DNA from 3 places in the Pseudoalteromonas sp. CNAT2-18.1 genome. Region 3 is predicted to be linked to each of the others. Evidence: predicted binding sites of a transcription regulator. Region 3 holds the regulator's gene; each other region holds the start of a gene.
The links. Region 3 encodes FliA, which starts transcription of late flagellar genes. Its sites were predicted from a motif close to CTAAAGNTNNNNNNNNNNNNGCCGATA; they were not measured.
Positions count from the first base shown of each region.

Region 1: the regulator FliA is predicted to act here: its motif matches at 4,767-4,793, upstream of pomA (flagellar motor protein PomA).
Region 2: the regulator FliA is predicted to act here: its motif matches at 2,809-2,835, upstream of MHM94_RS13365 (DUF5610 domain-containing protein).

Region 1 is NZ_JAKRFR010000003.1:6,126-12,753, reverse strand. It holds gene MHM94_RS06935 (diguanylate cyclase) at 1-1,487, shown strand, start outside; gene dxs (1-deoxy-D-xylulose-5-phosphate synthase) at 1,557-3,419, opposite strand; gene ispA ((2E,6E)-farnesyl diphosphate synthase) at 3,488-4,375, opposite strand; gene MHM94_RS06920 (exodeoxyribonuclease VII small subunit) at 4,384-4,623, opposite strand; gene pomA (flagellar motor protein PomA) at 4,887-5,648, shown strand; gene MHM94_RS06910 (flagellar motor protein MotB) at 5,651-6,577, shown strand.
Region 2 is NZ_JAKRFR010000005.1:382,057-388,684, forward strand. It holds gene MHM94_RS13360 (OmpA family protein) at 143-1,204, opposite strand; gene MHM94_RS13365 (DUF5610 domain-containing protein) at 1,576-2,727, opposite strand; gene trmA (tRNA (uridine(54)-C5)-methyltransferase TrmA) at 2,923-4,020, shown strand; gene MHM94_RS13375 (thiol:disulfide interchange protein DsbA/DsbL) at 4,086-4,718, opposite strand; gene MHM94_RS13380 (thiol:disulfide interchange protein DsbA/DsbL) at 4,731-5,351, opposite strand; gene MHM94_RS13385 (serine/threonine protein kinase) at 5,392-6,369, opposite strand; gene ccoG (cytochrome c oxidase accessory protein CcoG) at 6,371-6,628, opposite strand, start outside.
Region 3 is NZ_JAKRFR010000004.1:240,870-247,497, forward strand. It holds gene flhA (flagellar biosynthesis protein FlhA) at 1-1,785, shown strand, start outside; gene flhF (flagellar biosynthesis protein FlhF) at 1,817-3,316, shown strand; gene MHM94_RS10405 (MinD/ParA family protein) at 3,309-4,169, shown strand; gene MHM94_RS10410 (RNA polymerase sigma factor FliA) at 4,185-4,907, shown strand; gene cheY (chemotaxis response regulator CheY) at 4,946-5,329, shown strand; gene MHM94_RS10420 (protein phosphatase CheZ) at 5,347-6,102, shown strand; gene MHM94_RS10425 (chemotaxis protein CheA) at 6,119-6,628, shown strand, end outside.

The DNA of each region.
Region 1 (6,628 bases), on a different contig from region 3:
GGCGCTGGCACCAGCTTGATGTATCCAATGGCTTACCCTATGGCTCCATTTTTAGCCTGCATCATGATAAAGCCCTGCAGCGGGTGTGGGTCAGCACCATGAAAGGCGTCTACCGCATGCCGGTGGAGCAATTCTCGGATGAAATTGGAAACTTACAAGTAGAGCAGGTGATTTCCTCGTATGATCGCCAGCTCGATGGTAAAGCCAGTCAATGTTGTGCTGGTTTAGGCCATGACGCGGTGGCTGACAGTGGTGACTCTATTTGGTATCCGAGTTTGCAAGGGGTGGTGGAAATCCCTAAAAATGTGCAGCTCTTTGGCCAAGACCAATTAGCGCCCCAAGTGGAGAGTATTGCCACCCCCAGACGTACTTTATATACCGGTGGCTTGGGTGTTAACCCTGAGCTCGATACCGATGAGCGCGACTTAACGATTAATTATACAGCGATTGATTTTTACGCCCCGGCTGAGGTGGAGTTTCGTTACCAATTAAGTGGCTTGGATACCGACTGGCGCTATGCTAAAAATCGTCGTGAAGCCATTTATACTAACTTACCTCCTGGCCCATTTACTTTTAAGCTTGAAGCCAAGCGCACCAGTGACAGTTGGGAAGAAGCCACAAGCACACACTATGCGTTTCAGGTACCGAAACGCTTCGATGAAACGGTGTATTTCCGGTTGCTGATTGTTTCCGGGTTATTTTTTATTATCTATTTATTGCTGTGGGTGTTTAGAGCCCAGGAACGCCGCAAGCAAGCAGCCTTGGAGAGTTTGGTGGAAGAGCGCACTATGGAGCTGCGTGATGCCAATGATAAGCTTAACCAGGTGAACTCTCAGCTGAAGTTAGTGAGTCACTCTGACGAGCTGACAGGACTGCGTAGCCGACGTTTCTTATTCGATCAGCTGCCTAAAGATATTGAACATTACCAGCGTAATTCGTCTTCATTACAAGAGCAGGGCAGGGCTTTAGTACTGTTGATAGTGAATATCGACAAATTCTCACGTATTAATGATGCCTACGGACCGCTGAGCGGCGATAGTTGCTTACAACAAATGGCGACTCTATTGAATTCCTGCACGCAGGGCTCTGACTATGTGGCCCGTTGGAGCGGCGATGAGTTCTTGTTGTTGCTGCGCGATTTCGAGCTTGATCAGGTCAATCAGTTTGCGCGTCAGTTATGCAAATCCATCGCAGAGAAAAGTTTTCAACTACCCAATGGTAAAAAGATTAATCTTAGCGCATCGCTGGGCTGGTCTTGTTATCCGATGCCCTTGCTCGGCGGCCAAGTGATCGGCTGGGAAACATCGGTGAACTTAGCGGATATCGCCCTTCATCAGGTGAAAAAGCGCGGCGGCGATGGCTGTGCGCATATTGAGTTTGATGATCAGTTGGATGCCTTTGAGTTTGAGCAAAGTGAAAACTTAGATGCGCAAATAGCCACCTTACAAAGCACCGGCTTAGCCGACATTAAAATTTGGATGCGTTAAGAAAGTGAATAAATAAAAAAGGAGCCTTTGGCTCCTTTTTTATTACCGAATATCCAACTCGCTAGCTTGTTAATCTAACCACGTACTTATCTGGCGAGTGATACCGTCGCCGTCAAGGCCAAGCTCAGCATGCATTTCTTGCTGCGTACCATGCTTAATAAATACATCCGGTAGGCCAAGGTGCAAAACTGGCTTAAGCTGCTTGCTTTGCGCTAAGTACTCGCTTACTGCTGAGCCTGCACCACCGGCGATAACATTATCCTCCAAGGTGACAAGCGCATTATGCTCACTTGCCAACTTATCAATCAGCTGGTGATCGAGAGGTTTCACAAAACGCATATCAACTAGGGTGGCATTGAGCTGCTCTGCTGCTTGTTGGGCATTCTCCAGCAAGGTACCAAACGACAGTATTGCGACTTTTTCGCCGCTCTTAACAACACGTCCCTTGCCAATGGGTAATTGTTGCATTTCGCTATCAAGCTCACCGTCGCCGGCACTGCCACGCGGGTAACGCACAGCGGCGGGTTTATTAAGCTGATGCCCGGTATAGAGCATATTACGGCATTCATTGGCGTTAGCCGGCGCCATAATGACCATATTAGGAATACAGCGTAAATAACTTAAGTCATACGTGCCCTGATGAGTTTCCCCGTCGGCGCCAACCACGCCAGCGCGATCAATGGCAAAGAGCACAGGCAATTCCTGTAGCGCTACATCATGAATAAGTTGATCGTAGGCTCGTTGTAAGAAGGTTGAATAAATTGCTACTACGGGATTTAGGCCTTCACACGCAAACCCTGCACCGAGTGTGACCGCATGCTGCTCTGCAATGGCAACATCAAAATACTGTTGTGGATACTCTTTAGAGAAGCGCACCATGCCCGAGCCTTCGCGCATTGCCGGAGTGATGGCCATCAGTTTGTCATCAACGCTGGCCATATCACACAACCAATCGCCGAACACTTTTGAAAAGGTCGGTGCACCCGGCTTAGATTTGGGTAATTTAGTCACGGTCGGATCAAACTTGGGCACCGCATGGTAACCAATAGGATCGGCTTCGGCAGGCTTATAACCCTTGCCCTTTTGGGTTTTTATATGCAGTAGCTGAGGGCCCTTGAGGTTGCGCATATTGCGCAGGGTGTCGACCAGCATGTTGACATCATGGCCATCGATTGGGCCGATATAATTAAAGCCAAGCTCTTCGAAGAAGGTGCCCGGTATAACCATGCCTTTAAGGTGCTCTTCCATACGGCTAGCCAGTTCTTTCACTGGCGGTAACCCTGATAAGAGCTTTTTGCTGCCCTCACGAATATTGGCGTAAAAGCTACCAGAGAGAATACGCGCAAAATGATTATTTAACGCGCCGACATTTTCTGAAATAGACATCTCGTTGTCATTTAAAATGACTAACATGTCGGAATTAATATCGCCAGCGTGGTTCATCGCCTCAAAGGCCATGCCCGCAGTGATAGCACCATCGCCGATGACGGCAACTGTTTTACGGCCTTGGCCTTCTTTTTGTGCAGCAATAGCCATACCTAGCGCGGCGGAGATGGAGGTACTCGAATGACCGACACTAAAGGTGTCGTACTCGCTCTCACCGCGATAAGGGAACGGATGTAATCCATCTTTTTGGCGAATAGTGTGCATTTGCTCACGGCGGCCGGTGATCAGTTTGTGCGGATAGGCTTGGTGGCCTACATCCCAAATCAGGCGATCAAACGGGGTGTTATACACATAGTGCAGCGCAACAGTCAGTTCAACCGTGCCGAGCCCGGAGGCAAAGTGACCGCTACTTTGCGATACGGAGTTTAGTAAGTAGTCCCGCAGTTCGTGGCTAAACGCGCCTAACCGCTCTTGCGGTAGCTCGCGAAGTTGTTCAGGCTTGCTGACCTGTTGTAATAAGGGATACTTGCTACTATCCAAATTCATGCGTCGTTTTATCCTTTACTGCGATGGCTGAAGTATATCAAACCAGCCCTTCGCATCAGTAGTCATTTTTAATGATCTCTGGCGATGATATAGCCTGCGAGTTGCTCGAGAACACGGGTGTCATATGGGAGCGGGCACACCGCATCAATAGCTTGTTGATACAAATGCTGCATCTTATCTTTGGCACCATCAAGGCCCATAAGCGCAGGATAAGTAGATTTATTTGCAGCCACATCAGAGCCTTGCGGCTTTCCTAGCGTGGCGGTATCTCCTTCAACATCCAAAATATCATCTTGCACTTGAAAAGCCAGGCCGATGGCACGGCCGTAATCGTCTAATGCAGCACGTGTGCTGTTTTCTACGTTCGGGGAGCACAAATAGCCCAGCTTAATGGCGCAGCTTAGTAATGCCCCGGTTTTTAGACGATGAATATGCTCAAGTTCACTTAAGGAAATCGCTTTATCGGTGGCCGCGATATCGAGCGCTTGGCCGCCTACCATACCCAATAGTCCTGAAGCTTGGCTTAAACTTCGTATCAGTGCTAACTGTTGGCTAGCGCCGATATCAAAATCAGTGCTACTGAGCAGCTCAAAGGCAATGGTTTGCAAGGTATCGCCAGCTAAAATAGCGTGGGCCTCGTCAAATGCGATATGGCAGGTGGGTCGACCGCGCCGTAATTCATCATCGTCCATGGCCGGTAAATCATCATGCACCAGAGAGTAACTATGAATACACTCAATGGCTGCAGCGGCTTTGTGAAGATCGTCTTGATGTGCTGCAAGCATATTACCTACAGCATAGACTAAAAATGGTCGCAAGCGCTTGCCACCATTTTCAATACAGTACTGCGTTGCCGCCAATAACTGAGGCTGTGTTTGTTGCTGTGTTTGAAAATAACGCTGTAGGGTGTGTAGCACATCCTGTTGTGCCTGTGCTAAGGCATGTTTTAAATTCACAGGGGCGACTACTCTTGATCATCCATTGGGGTGAGCTCAGCATTTAGGTCGTTGCTCATTAACATGCTTACTTTCTGCTGGGCGTTATCAAGCTTTTGAGCCGATGCATTTGCCAGACCAATACCGCGTTCAAATTGCTTTAAAGATTGCTCTAAAGACAATTCTCCTTGCTCCATATCAGTTACAATTTGCCCTAATTCATTAATGGCTTCTTCAAAGCTTAGGTTTTCTGGTTTTTTTTGGGCCATGGCCTTGTCACTCACTACACCTAATAAGAGCGCCAATTTTAGGGGGAATCGTGGACTAGGTCAAAGATGGATGCGATTTTCACGGCAAAGCTGTGTAGGCATGCTAGTTTTAATATTGTCGCTTCGCGATTTTAAAAAAATGATTCAAGTAATTCAGCAAGTTGCCGATATCTCAAGAGTAATTATAATAACGTCTGATATTCCCTGGCCATATATAGGGCTTTAGTGGGAAGGCGCTGAATAGAAAAGTGGGTGGAGGACATGTGGATTTAGCAACCATAATAGGTATTCTCGGCGCGATTGGTTTCGTTGTCATGTCTATGGTGCTTGGTGGTGATGTGGGCATGTTCTATAACACTCCTTCGGTGCTAATTGTATTTGGTGGTTCTCTTTTTATTGTGCTTGCTAACTACACCATGGGGCAATTTTTCACCATAGGGAAAGTAGCCGGCAAGGCCTTCATGTTTAAGATTGAATCGCCCGATGAGCTTATTGAGAAGGCTGTAGAGCTGGCAGACTCTGCTCGTAAAGGGGGCTTTTTAGCGCTAGAAGAGGCAGAGATTAACAACAAGTTTATGCGCAAAGGCATTGATATGTTGGTTGATGGCCATGACGCCGATGTGGTTCGTGCTACTTTGCAAAAAGATATTTTGTTAACCACCGCTCGCCATGAGCAAGGCGCTGGCCTGTTTAAGGCCTTGGGTGATATAGCCCCGGCAATGGGTATGATCGGGACCTTGATCGGGTTGGTGGCGATGCTCTCTAACATGGATGACCCCAAAGCGATTGGCCCCGCGATGGCGGTGGCGCTACTAACCACATTGTACGGTGCGTTTCTCGCCAATGTGATAGCAATTCCTATCCAATCCAAGTTAGAACTGCGCAAAGACGAAGAAGAGCTCAATCAACGGCTGATCTTAGACGCTATCTTAGGTATTCAAGACGGACAAAACCCCAAAGTTATTGAAGGCATTCTGAAAAACTATCTGGCAGAGTCCAAGCGCCAAGTTGATACCGAGGAGTAAGTATGTCGGATGAAAAACCCTGCAAATGCCCCCCTCCCGGATTACCGGCTTGGATGGGCACGTTCGCAGACTTGATGTCGCTACTGATGTGCTTCTTTGTATTGCTATTGGCGTTCTCCGAGATGGATGTGCTCAAGTTTAAGCAAATTGCTGGTTCCATGAAGTTTGCTTTTGGTGTGCAAAATAAACTGGAAGTAAAAGACATACCTAAAGGAACCAGTGTCATTGCCATGGAATTTAAACCGGGGCGCCCAGACCCCACGCCCATCGAGACAATTCAACAGCAGACTGTTGAAATGACACAGCAAATGCTGGAGTTCCAAGCTGGGGAAGAAGACTCTGCAGGCGGTCGTAAAGAGCAGCGTGGCGACCAACGCGGCGGGGAGTCTGCCAGTACCGCCGATGAGCAGTCGCAACAGCAAGCCATCGCCGCAGCAGACCAAGAGCGTACCAATGAGCTGGTGAAGAAAATTGCACAACAGCTAGAACAGCAAATTATTGACGGCGCCATAGAACTGGAATCTTTAGGGCAGCAAATAATTATTCGCATTCGTGAAAACGGCTCTTTTCCCTCCGGCAGTGCTTTCTTACAGCCAAAATTTAAGCCTATTATTCAAGATATTGCTGAATTACTAAAAGATGTACCCGGGGAAATCACTGTCTCGGGACACACCGATGACTTCCAAGTCTCTAATGAGCTCTATACCAACAACTGGGACCTGAGTGCGATGCGCGCAGTCGCGGTTGCCAGTGAAATGCAAAAGGTTGATGACTTTGATAAAAGTAGAATGGTCGTGGTGGGGCGCGCAGACACGCGGCCGTTAGTGCCCAATGAAACTGATGAAGATCGTAAGCGTAATCGCCGCGTCGAAATTTCAATCATGCAGGGTAAAGCAAAAGAATCTGACCCCATTGAAGTTGTGCAGTAACTATTGGCTTTGTGCCAAAAATACGGTAATTTAGCAACTGAATTAAAGCTG
Region 2 (6,628 bases), on a different contig from region 3:
CTGCCATTGCCCAGTAAGGAAATAGTCACTATAAATTTGATGAATATCAATTAAGAGAAGATATAAAGTGGTGAATGTTGAGTAATAACTATTTGCAACAAAAAAGCCCAGCATCACACTGGGCTTTTTCATCAGATAATACTTAGTTGCGATTTACTTTTACGCGTTCAGTTACAGAAATATGTGCTTCAACGCGACGGTTTTGCGCATGTGCTTGTGCAGTGTTTGCATCGTTTAACAAGCGCTCTTCACCGAAGCCCACCGTATTGATGCGCGACTCGGCAATGCCGTCGTCGATAAGCTGGTTCGCTACGTGATCGGCACGCTTTTTAGAGAGCGTTTTGTTGTAAGCGGCATCACCCACTGCAGAGGCGTGACCTTCCAATAGCACAGTGGTTTTTGGATACTCTTTCATAAAGTCAGCCACTTCTTGAATATCATCAAAGTAACGCTGGTTTACGTCTGAGTTATCATGCGGGAAGCGCACTAACAAGCTCACTTTATCGCCTTTTTCCATGTAACGAGTACAGCCGTTCTCATCCACCGCATCGGTCATAGGTGTATTTGCGCAATTATCTCGCGCATCAATAACACCATCTTTATCGCTGTCTTTCGGCTCTTCTTTCACTACTGGAGCAACAACAGGCTCTGGCGCCGGCTCTACTTTTTTCGGCTGCGGCTTATCACCAAAGTGATAGCTAAGACCGAGTTTAAGGCCGAAGTCTGAGTGATTTTGGTTCAAGCCTTCGTAGTAATTTGCTTCACCATAGGCAGCCCAGTTATAAGTTAGGTGATGGCGAAAACCCACACCTAGATTTGCCGCATTGAAGTCGTTATAAACATCAAACTTCTTAGCACCCAACACACCATAAACGGTATCGTTAAAGTGGTATAGTACGTCCGCACCATAACGCTCGCCGGTTTTATGATTGTCGGTATTTTCAATATCAAGCTCGAGTGCAGCGAACTCTAAGCGTGCAGTCCAATATTCGTTAAAGCGATAACCCACTTCAACACCTGAGCCAAAAGATTCGCCAATTTCAGTGCCTACAGGCGCACCATCGATGCGATCCCAATCGGCCCAGAAATAATCCCCAAAAACACCAATATGGAGGCCTTCTTGCGGGTTTGTTTGTTCGTCAGCCATAACGCCTTGAGTTGCGAAAGCCAGTACAATAGCTGCAGAGAGTGATTTGATTTTCATTGTATCCATCCCATGTTAACGATTATCGAGCACGCGCTTAGCATTTGTGCGTCACACACCAGATTAAAAAAGCGGTTAATACTGCTTAATAAATCTGAGCTCGTTCGATTGTTATTGACTTTATTAGCTGGCATTTCTTGCTCTTATCGTAGCCACATTAATCAATGTGGTTTACGTCGTGGTCCAAGCCAACAGTTCATTTCCACACCCAAAGTGTAGACCGCAGTGAAGCAAAAACAAAAGCTTAGCCCCACTTTGTACTTCAAATTTAAACACAGGTTTGCTGAATAGCTGCTGAGCATCATATTAAAGTACTATGAACTGAATGTAACCAAGGCATTAAAAAAGCACCAAATGGTGCTTTTTGTTTATTACTCGCTGTCATCGCTGGGGGTCGATGGTGAGTCTTTTAACAGCTGCTCCAGCTGCGAGAACATCGCTTTGCTGTAGTCAATAAACTCTTGCACTTTCTCTTGCTCTTTATCTTGATTGAGCCAAAGCATCAACCCCGATAACTCATTTTGCAGCCCTAAGTCACCGGCCTGCTTGTATGCCTCTTTCAGCGACTCATTGAAAGGTTGCAGCTCTTTGGCAACTTCTTTACCTGGAGCCGTGCTCTCATACTCTCTTATTGCAGCGCGAGTTTTAGTTTGTGTCAGATCCATAGAGAAAGCGACTAGCTCTGGGTTATCTAGCTGCAACTCACTGGCTTTATTGAACGCCTCATCATATTGGCCGCTAAAGAAGTCTTCACTTACGCCTTGCAGTTGTGCCATGAAATCATTTACAGCTTGCTGCTCATCTTCATTTAATTCGCCATTAACCGATAACGTGAAGTTTAATTCCTGCTTCTCAAACTGTTCAGATGCATAGCCAGCCCCTTGCTTTTCGCCGGGGGCAAATAAACTGGCTGCCGCACCAGCTTGGTAGTTTTGCGCTAAACTAACGACCACTTCATCGCCTTCAGCGGTAGTAAAACGATACTCGGCATTATTTTGTAGCTGCATATACTGAGCTTGGCTTACCGCTACGCCATTACCAATACTTTGCTCACCAAAAAGCGATTGCTCAAACTCATTGAGCCCTTCCTCAATACCTTTTTGTGACTGCTCAATGCCGGTTTTAATTTCGTCGTTGAGTAGCCCAGCATCTTCAAGCTCACCGTAGGCATCATCAATACCGGTTTGCACGCCTTCGCGCGCTTGCGCCAGCATTTCTTGTAACTTGTCGTCATTGGCGCCATCGGCTTTCGCTTTTTTCACCGCACCAGTGACAAACTGCAGCACATTTTTCACTACCTCTTCGAAGTCAAATAACGGCTTGCTTTGCTGTTTTGGTTGTTCGAGACCCAACGCTTGCGCCAATTTGTCATTCAATACCTTGGCACCCACTTGGCCATAACCCGATGAGTAACTATCAAACCTCGGAGAGTTAATCGCGGGCTGTGCCGGCGCATCACCTTTATTTTTTAAACCAGAACGATTGCTTTGGTTAAAGATATGATTTAAATCGCTAATTTTCATGAGCTAAGGCCCTCCTCTGCAGTGGTTGCCAAGCCTTGGCAGCACACATTCATGAGTCAATTAATATACTACTACCGCTGTTATCGGCAGCACGCACAGAAACTGTAGAAATTTTGTGCACTTTATAATGGCCGATACTGGACAAACCGTGGCAACTGCCTACAATAGCGGCGCACTTAATAACGAGAGGTTTGCATGCCAGTAATTGATATCGATACCAGCACCTATGACGCGCAGCTAACAGAAAAACAACAACGAATCACGACACAGTTTTCGCGCTTTGGTGTGCAACAGCTTGAAGTGTTTGCTTCGCCGCCGAAGCATTACCGTCAACGTGCTGAGTTTAGAGTATGGCATGATCAGGACGAGCTCTACCACATTATGTTTGACCCTGTGAGCAAAGAGAAGATCCGCGTTGATCACTTTGACCCGGGTGCGCCGTTAATCAATGACCTTATGAGCGCGCTTATCAACGAGCTCAAAGATGATGAGTTGATGCGCCGTAAACTGTTTCAAATCGATTACCTCACGACGCTAAGCGGTGAGGCGTTGGTGAGCCTGCTTTACCACAAGCCACTCAACGAGCAATGGCTAGCTGGTGCCAAGGAATTACAAGCAAGATTACAACAACGTTTTAATGTTGAACTCATTGGTCGTGCTCGCAAACAAAAAGAAGTGTTAGGAAATGACTATGTTATCGAGCGCTTGCAGGTAAATGGCCAGCAGTACGTTTATCAGCAAGTAGAAAACAGCTTTACCCAACCCAATGCCAAGGTGAACGAGCTAATGCTGGGCTGGGCTCAAGATGTGTGCGCCCCTTTGAATAATGATTTGCTCGAGCTTTATTGCGGTAATGGTAACTTCTCAGTCGCCTTAGCAGGGTCTTTCAATCGCGTATTAGCCACAGAAATTTCGAAGTCATCGGTTAAATCGGCACAATACAATATCGCTGCTAATAAGGTGACTAACCTCGATATTATTCGTATGAGTAGCGAGGAGTTTACCCAAGCTATGCGTCAAGAACGTAGCTTTAGCCGCTTAAAAGACATCGACTTACAAGAGTATAACTGCCAGACCATCTTGGTTGATCCGCCGCGTGCTGGTATGGATGAGTTAACCTGTAAGTTGGTGAGTGAGTATGACAATATTGTCTACATCTCCTGTAACCCAGACACATTAGAGCGCGACTTAGATAGGCTAGCAAGTACTCACAAGGTAACGCGATTCGCGATTTTTGATCAGTTCCCTTACACCCATCATATAGAATCCGGTGTATTTCTCACTCGCAAGTAGCTGACATTATTTGCAGAATAAAAAAACCGCATCATTAAATGCGGTTTTTTTGTGTCTTTCTTAACTTATTTTTTCGCAAGAAAGTTAATCAGTGCGGCAATATCTTCGGGGTCGGTAACACCTGACTCACGACCTAGTAGTAGGCGATATTTACCATTAACAATAAAGGTAGGAACACCGCGTAGGGCCCCTTTTTCTTTAAAGTATTCTTGATCGCGCTGCATCTTCGAGGCTTTGGTGCGAATAGCAAAGCCTTTGAATAGCTTGTCAAACTTGTCGCCATCTACGCCGTTGGCAACAAAAATATCTTTCACATCAGCGACTTCGTTAAACTTAGCGCGCTTAGTGTGGATATGACTGAAGATGGCTGCAATCAACTTGTCTTTTTGCGGCAGCACTTCAGCAGTTGCGAGTGCTTGTGACAGCATATCTTGATTCTCGGTGCTGCGGCCGCCCATGAAGTTAACGTGGCTTTTCTTAAAATCAACATCTTTGCTGAGCTTTGGTTTTACATCCATAAGCAAGCCTTCATAGGCGTTACATGCGGGGCAATAGAAAGAGAAAAACTCTTTCACTTCCGGCTTACGGCTAGCTCTGTCCGAAACCACTTCATAGTGCGTGCCTTCTTCAAACTGTGCCGCAATCGCACTGATGGGCAGCGCCAATGCCATCATGGCTAAAGCAATGAACTTCTTCATCGAGTACTCCGATTATTTTTCTAATAAATAGTTTACGAGCTCGTTTAGCTCTTGTTGCGATGCCACTTTATGCACATGCACTTTGTACTTATCGTTAACGATAAGTGTTGGCACACCGGTCAAAGCACCTAGCTTTGAGTAAGTTGTTTGGTCATCCACAGCTTCTTTCTCGCCATTTACAACAGGCTCGCTCGCAGCAAGCATAGCGAAACGTTGGGCATCAATGCCTTGCTCTGCGAGCAATGCTTCCACAGACTCTTGCGTTTGTAATGGCTCGCGTTGACGGTGAATGCTATCGAAAATCGCCTGCGCTACTTCGGCATCTTTACCTTCTTCTTTGGCAACGAGGTAAGCCCGAGTTAGGCGGTTTTGCGCATCTTTATCAATACGTAAGAAGTTTACATGGCTCTTAACTAAAGGCACGCCTTCAGGCAGTGACTCTTCAAGCGCCCCAACAATGGGCTCAAGCTTGAAGCAATGAGGGCAGTAGAAAGAGAAAAATTCGGTTACTTTATCAGCTTCAGACGCTTCAGCTTCAAGTACTTGATAGTGCTCGCCCGCTTTAAAGTCAGCTGCCCAAGCGGCAACAGGTAGGCAAAGTAGTAGTAGTGAATATTTTAAAGTTTTTATCATAGTCATCTCAATGTATACATTAAACATCAAAAGCAGGTGCTTAAGGTAAAAGTTTTAATGGTGGCTCATCTAACGCCGCCAACTGCTCTTTTAAAGCCAGAGTTTGCTGTTCCCAGTATTTGTCTTCAGCAAACCAAGAAAAGTTCCGTTCAAACGCCGGATCTGACCAACGTTTTGCTATCCAGCCCATATAATGCACCATGCGCATGGCTCGCAATGGCTCAATCAATCGCAACTGAGAATGGTCGAAGTCGGCAAACTCTTCATATGCCAGAACCAAGGTATCAAGCTGCAATAACTGATTTTGCCTGTCACCACTGAGCATCATCCATAAATCTTGAATCGCAGGGCCTTGTCGGCTGTCATCAAGGTCAACGAATGTCAGGGTGTTGTCCGCAGACCATAGAATGTTGCCAGCGTGACAGTCACCATGCAAGCGAATACTCTGCGAACAATCATAAAGTTGTACCGTTTTATCAATAACCTGTTGCAGTACAGTATAAAATGGCAGCGACATGGCTGTGCTCACCAAGTTACTTTGCTGTAAATGAACCTTAGCTTGATGCAAATACTCGTCGCACCCAAGCGTTGGTCGCTGCTCAAAAGCAGACGCTTTAGCTGTTTGATGCATCCGCCCGATTAAACGCCCGAGTTGCTCCAACTGATCCAGATTGTCCATTTCAAACTGCCGCCCCCCCACACTTGGGAACAGAGTAAAACGATAACCTTGATGCTTAAACAGGGTTTTGCCGTTGATTGTTAAAGGTGCCACCACTGGCACCTCAGCATCCATTAATTCTTGAGTGAAGCGGTGCTCTTCCAAAATTTGTGCATCGCTCCAACGCTCTGGGCGATAGAACTTTACAACATAGCGGCGCTTGTCCTCCGCCAAAAATTGATACACCCGATTCTCATAGCTGTTGAGTGCTAATAACCCCGACTCGGCATATACCTCAACCGAATCAAGGGCATCTAAAATGGTGTCAGGTGTCAAAGATGCAAAACTAAACTCGCTCACATTAGCGCCCTTTAAAGAAGTTGCTAGATTGCTTAAGCTGAGTGTCAGGGCTATCCACTGGGTAAAGTACAAACTCAAATTCGGTCATTGGCTTACGTAAGTCATAAGGGTCAATGATCACCGACAACGGTGCATTGTGGGAGCGCCCCGGCTGCACGGTGAACTCCTGCTCACCAATCACTTGATAATGCTCCAACCCCTGCACCTCTACTCTAAAGCGTTGTTCCTGCTGGGCTTTATTAAGAATTTTTAAGGTATA
Region 3 (6,628 bases):
AAAGTAATTGAAGCCTTCGGCTCGGTGGTGATCGGCGGTAACTATGCCGTGGGTCTAGTTGTCTTTCTGATCTTAATTATTATCAACTTCGTGGTTATCACCAAAGGGGCCGGACGTATATCAGAAGTGTCTGCCCGCTTTACCCTCGATGCGATGCCCGGTAAACAAATGGCCATTGATGCCGATTTGAACGCGGGTTTTATCAGCGCCGAGCAAGCGCGGGAGCGGCGTGAAGAAGTCACCCGTGAAGCGGACTTTTACGGTTCGATGGACGGTGCCAGTAAGTTCGTAAAAGGCGATGCCATTGCGGGTATCGTTATCTTAGTGATTAATATCGTTGGCGGGTTATTTGTCGGTATGATCCAACATGACTTGAGCTTTTCTCAGGCCATGGAAGTGTACACCTTACTCACCATTGGTGATGGCCTCGTGGCGCAGCTGCCATCGCTGTTGTTATCAATCGGTACTGCTATCGTCGTAACTCGCCAAAATGAATCACACAATATGGGCGAGCAAGTTAAAACCCAGCTTGGCAATGACAAAGCACTGTGGATAGCATCCGGTATTCTCATCACTATGGGGTTGGTACCGGGTATGCCCCATGTGGCGTTTTTAGGCTTAGGTGGCTTACTTGGTTTTGTTGCTTATTATTCGCAAAAGCAGGCAAAGCTTGCTGCTGAGCAGGAGCAACAAGAAGCTGAGCAGGGCCCTGGCAGCAATGTTGCCACCCACGACGAACCAAAAGAATTGGGCTGGGACGATGTGCAGCAAGTCGATGTCATCGGTTTGGAGGTAGGCTACCGCTTGATCCCGCTGGTGGATCAGGCCCAAGGTGGAGAGTTGTTAAGCCGCATTAAAGGGGTCCGTAAGAAGCTCTCACAGGAACTGGGCTTTTTAGTGCCGCCCGTTCATATTCGCGATAATTTAGAGTTAGACCCTAATGCCTATCGTATTACCCTAATGGGCGTGTCCAGCGGTGATGGTGAACTCAGTCATGGTGATGAACTGGCCATCAACCCGGGTCAAGTCTTTGGCCCAATCAATGGTGTGGCGACTAAAGATCCGGCTTTTGGTTTGGATGCGGTGTGGATCAAACCAGAGCAAAAAGATGAAGCACAGTCTTTAGGTTACACCGTCGTTGATGCTGCTACGGTAGTGGCGACCCACATTAGCCAGTTACTCACTAATAACGCCTCACTGCTATTGGGTCACGAAGAAGTACAGAGTCTGCTTGATATGCTAGCGAAAAGCCATCCGCGTCTAGTAGAAGGTCTAGTACCAGATGTGTTACCGCTGACTACCATAGTGAAAGTGCTACAAAATCTCCTCAATGAAGGCGTTGCTATTCGCGATATGCGCAGCATAGTGCAAACACTCGTAGAGTATGGTCCGCGCAGCCAAGACCCAGATGTATTAACCGCAGCGGTACGTATTTCATTGCGTCGTTTGATTGTGCAAGATGCGGTTGGCGCTACGCCAGAAATTCCTGTCATAACATTGGCGCCTGAGTTGGAACAGATGTTGCATCAGTCGCTTCAGAACGCAGGAGATGAGGGTGCTGGCATTGAGCCAGGCTTGGCAGAGCGGCTACAGGCCTCTTTAAGCGAAGCCCACCAGAACCAAGAAATGTCGGGTGAACCTTCCATCTTATTGACCTCCGGGATGCTTCGTACAGTGTTATCACGCTTTGTGAAGCACACCATCCCAGGGCTGAAGGTGATGTCTTACCAAGAAGTGCCCGATGAGCGTCAAATTAAGATTGTTAGCTCCGTTGGACAGCAATAGATCGGAAAGCCGGTTGTGAGAGGGTAATATTATGAAAATCAAACGCTTTTTTGCTAAAGATATGCGTACAGCACTGAAAGAAGTAAAAGATGAGCTGGGTGTTGACGCGGTGATCATGTCGAACAAAAAGCTTGCAGATGGCGTTGAAATCGTTGCTGCTATTGACCATGAACGCCCAGCAGCCGCACCGAAAAGCGCTCCCCAGCAGCAAATGCAGCCCCGCGCCACTGAGCAGCGTATGGTACGCCCACAAACACGTACGCAACGTCCTGAGCCGCAAAGTCACAATGGTGTGGCTGATTCATTACAGGCGTTGTTAGAGCGTCAGAGTCCGAAACCAAAGAACGCTGCTCTCGCCGACATGTTTTCGCAATCAGGTATTGATATGAGCGCGCCTGAAGAGCCCGTTGAACAGCCTCAGCGTCGCGCTGCGCCGGCCAATAACTACGCTCCGCAGCCAACGCTGGCAGAGCCAACGCAAGCCCGCGCTGCAGCGCAGTCCATGGGTGATGATTTGGACGGTGACGGTTTTGATGAGCTACACCGCCAGCCCAATGATTCTGTACAGCAAGAGGCCATGGACAGCGAAGAGATCAGTGCCATGCGCGATGAGATGAATGCCATTCGTCAGCTTCTTGAACATCAAGTATCCGGCTTATTACACCAGGACCGAGCGCGCCGCGATCCAACTCGTGCCTGCTTTATCGAGCGCTTGCAGGGCATGGGTATCGACACTGAAGTGGCTGAGCAGTTGGTGCGTTATGTACCAGACGACGTATCGCGCAAGCAGGCGTGGAGTGCAGCCCTGGATATGGTGCAAAAGCAGCTACACACCACCAATAATGAGATTTTACGTCATGGCGGCGTATATGCGTTGGTCGGCCCTACTGGCGTAGGCAAAACCACGACGGTTGCAAAACTGGCCGCATTAGGGGCGCAAAAATATGGGGCTGACAAGGTTGCGCTGATCACCACGGATACATATCGTATCGGTGCTTACGAGCAGCTAGCAACTTATGGACGCATCATTGGTTGCCCTGTGAAGCAAGTAAAAGATGCCAATGAATTGGCCGATGTGCTTTATCAATTACGCAATAAACGTCTAGTATTAATTGACACTGCGGGAATGAGCCAGCGCGATTTACGTTTAAGTGAGCAATTAAACACGCTCATGCGTAGTACGCGAGTCGATATTCGTAGCTATTTAGTGCTCAGTGCCACAGCACAACATGAAGTGCTTCAAGAAACCGTAAGGCACTTCCAAAAAGTTGACTTAAGTGGTTGTATTTTCACCAAACTTGATGAAAGTCTAAGTTTAGGCGAGATTATTAGTGTAGCGATTCAAAATCGCTTACCAATAGGGTATCTTACTAACGGTCAACGCGTTCCAGAAGATATTCGCGTTGCTAACTCAGAAAAAATGGTTAGAAAAGCTGAACAATTGTTTATCAAACGCCAAAAAACACAAAAATCAGCGGCACCAGCAGGGCGCCAAACAGTGGCGTCTCAGGCAGTAGGAATGTATGATTAACACAGTGCACGATCAAGCAAGTGGCCTTCGAAAAATGAATCAAAACAATAGCCAAGGCGTAAAAGTAATCGCCGTGACCGGTGGCAAAGGGGGCGTCGGTAAAACCAATGTCTCTTTGAATTTAGCTATTGCCATGGGTCAGCAAGGCAAACGTGTCTTAGTGTTAGATGCTGACCTAGGGCTGGCAAACTGTGACGTTATGCTTGGTCTGCGTGTTGAAAAGAACCTTTCTCATGTTCTAAGTGGTGAGTGCGAACTGCGCGATATACTGGTAACTGGGCCTGCGGGCATTCGTATTGCTCCGGCAACATCGGGGTCACAGAGCATGGTTGAACTGAGTGCCGCAGAGCATGCAGGTTTAATCCGTGCGTTTAGCGAGCTCGATAACGACTTTGATGTCCTCATTGTCGACACCGCCGCCGGTATCTCCGATATGGTACTGAGCTTCTCGCGTGCTGCGCAAGATGTTGTGGTGGTGGTCTGCGATGAGCCAACCTCGATTACCGATGCCTACGCGCTGATCAAGGTGCTTAGTCGTGAACATGGCGTATACAAATTCAAAGTCGTTGCCAATATGGTGCGCAGCCAGCGTGAAGGGCAAGACTTATTTGCCAAACTCTCCAAAGTAACCGACCGATTTTTAGATGTGGCGCTCGAATTAGTGGCCACCGTGCCCTATGATGAAAACATGCGTAAATCAACGCGTCGCCAGAAAGCCGTCGTGGAGTTATTCCCTAACTCACCCGCTTCGGTATCGCTGAAAAGTCTCGCTGGCAAGGCACTAAAATGGCCAACCCCTAATCAACCATCGGGGCATTTGGAGTTCTTCATTGAAAAGCTGGTCAATAATTAACTGTTGTTCGGATTTATGAATAAAGTGGCTGGATATCAAGATCAATTACAATTAAACACTCTGGTCGAGCGCCATGCCGCGCTGGTCAAGCGTGTTGCATGTCATTTGCTGGCGCGACTGCCAGCGAGTGTGCAGCTCGATGATCTCATTCAGTCCGGCATGATTGGCCTCATCGAGGCATCAAAAACCTTTGACGCCAGTAAAGGCGCCAGCTTTGAGACGTTTGCTGGTATTCGTATTCGTGGTGCGATGCTTGATGAAGTACGACGGGGAGATTGGGCTCCACGATCGGTACATCGCAATAGCCGCGCTGTAGCTACCGCTGTACATGAATTGGAAACCTCCCTAGGTCGGGAACCAAAGGATGTTGAAGTAGCTGAAAAACTTGATATTTCGCTCGATGAATACCATCATATTTTAAACGATGTTAATTGCTCTAAAGTGCTCGGTATCGAAGACTTAGGTGTCGATGAAGATGTACTCACCCCGAGCAGTGAACAATCTCAAACGGGGCGGCCCTATACCAGCGTTCACAACGAACGCTTTAACCAAGCATTAGTAGCGGCAATTAATTCTCTCCCCGAGCGTGATGCATTGGTATTATCGTTGTACTATAACGATGAAATGAATTTAAAAGAAATTGGGCAAATACTGGACGTAAGTGAGTCCCGTGTGAGTCAGATACATGGTCAGGCAATGATTAAGCTCAAAGCGAAAGTCAATGACTGGGTCAATTAGTAGTAAGAATAAAGGTTCATACCTCACTGGAGGATACTTTGGATAAAAACATGAAAATTCTCGTGGTCGATGACTTTTCCACTATGAGAAGAATCATTAAAAACCTATTGCGTGATTTAGGCTTTACCAACGTGCAAGAAGCGGACGATGGTAGTACCGCGCTGCCCATGTTGCAAAACCAAGAGTTTGACTTTGTGGTTACCGATTGGAACATGCCAGGTATGCAGGGTATCGATTTGCTCCGTGCAATTCGCGCCGACGACAGCTTAAAGCACATTCCAGTACTGATGGTAACTGCAGAGGCGAAGAAGGAACAAATCATTGCCGCTGCCCAAGCTGGCGTGAACGGTTACATCGTTAAGCCCTTTACCGCAGCTACATTAAAAACCAAGCTGGATAAAGTATTTGAGCGCTTAGGTTAACCGAGAAGGAGAGGTTTATGTCAGCTCCCGCTGCACCTCACATTACCCTAGAGCAAGCCAAACAGCTTGTATCGTTTCTTGAGCAAGGTGAGCAGGAGAAAGCCGATCAGCTGATCCTCGATGCAGCCTCCAAGGAACAGTCCGAACTGTTTGCTGAGGTTGGCAAGTTGACGCGGCAACTTCACGAGTCGTTGAAGAATTTCCAACTCGATACGCGCTTGAACGACCTCACGCAAGAAGCCATTCCCGATGCTAAGCAGCGTCTTAATTACGTGATGGAAATGACCGAGCAGGCGGCAAATAAAACCATGGATGCCGTGGAAGCCAGTTTGCCCATCGCTGAGCAGCTATCCACTGAACTACATCAAATTAAACCCATTTGGGATAAATTGATGCGTCGCGATCTCGAATTAGGTGAGTTCAAGCAGTTGTGTCATCAGCTCGATAGTTTTATGAACCGCTCTCAAGGCAGTACAGTGGAGCTGCACGACCTTCTTAACAATGTGCTGATGGCGCAAGACTACCAAGATTTAACAGGGCAGGTAATTCGCCGCGTAATCGAGCTGGTGCGCGAGGTAGAAGACAGCCTTATTAATTTATTAACTGTGTTTGCGGGCAACGAAGGTGAAGAACTGGTGGTTGAACAACAAAAAGCAAAACCAGCTGTGAACGCAGAAGGTCCAGAAGGGCCAATTATAGACACAGAATCACGTGATGACGTGGTCTCAGGCCAAGATGAAGTAGACGACTTGTTGTCTAGTTTAGGCTTCTAAAGAGGAGAGCGGCTGCATGAGCTTTGAAGTAGATGAAGATATTTTACAGGACTTTTTAGTCGAAGCAGGTGAGATATTGGAGCAGCTCTCTGAGCAGTTAGTAGAGCTTGAAAATAACCCTGATGATAAAGACTTGCTCAACGCTATCTTCCGGGGCTTCCACACTGTTAAAGGGGGAGCTGGGTTCCTTGGCATGAATGAGCTGGTAGATGCCTGTCATGGTGCTGAGAATGTGTTTGATATTCTGCGCCAAGGTAAGCGCCAGGTTACTTCTGAACTGATGGACGTGATCCTGCAAGCGCTCGATACAATTAACGACATGTTTGCGCTTATTCAAGCACGAGAGCAGCCGCAACCTGCAGACCCTGAGTTACTTGCTGTATTGCATAAACTGAGCGAACCTGAATCCGAAGATGAGGCACCTATTGCTGTGCCTGAACCTGCCGCAACTCCGAGTGAACCTGTTGTTGAACCCGAACCTGTGCCTGAAAATGTCGCATCAGGGGCCGATGATTTTGGCGATGAT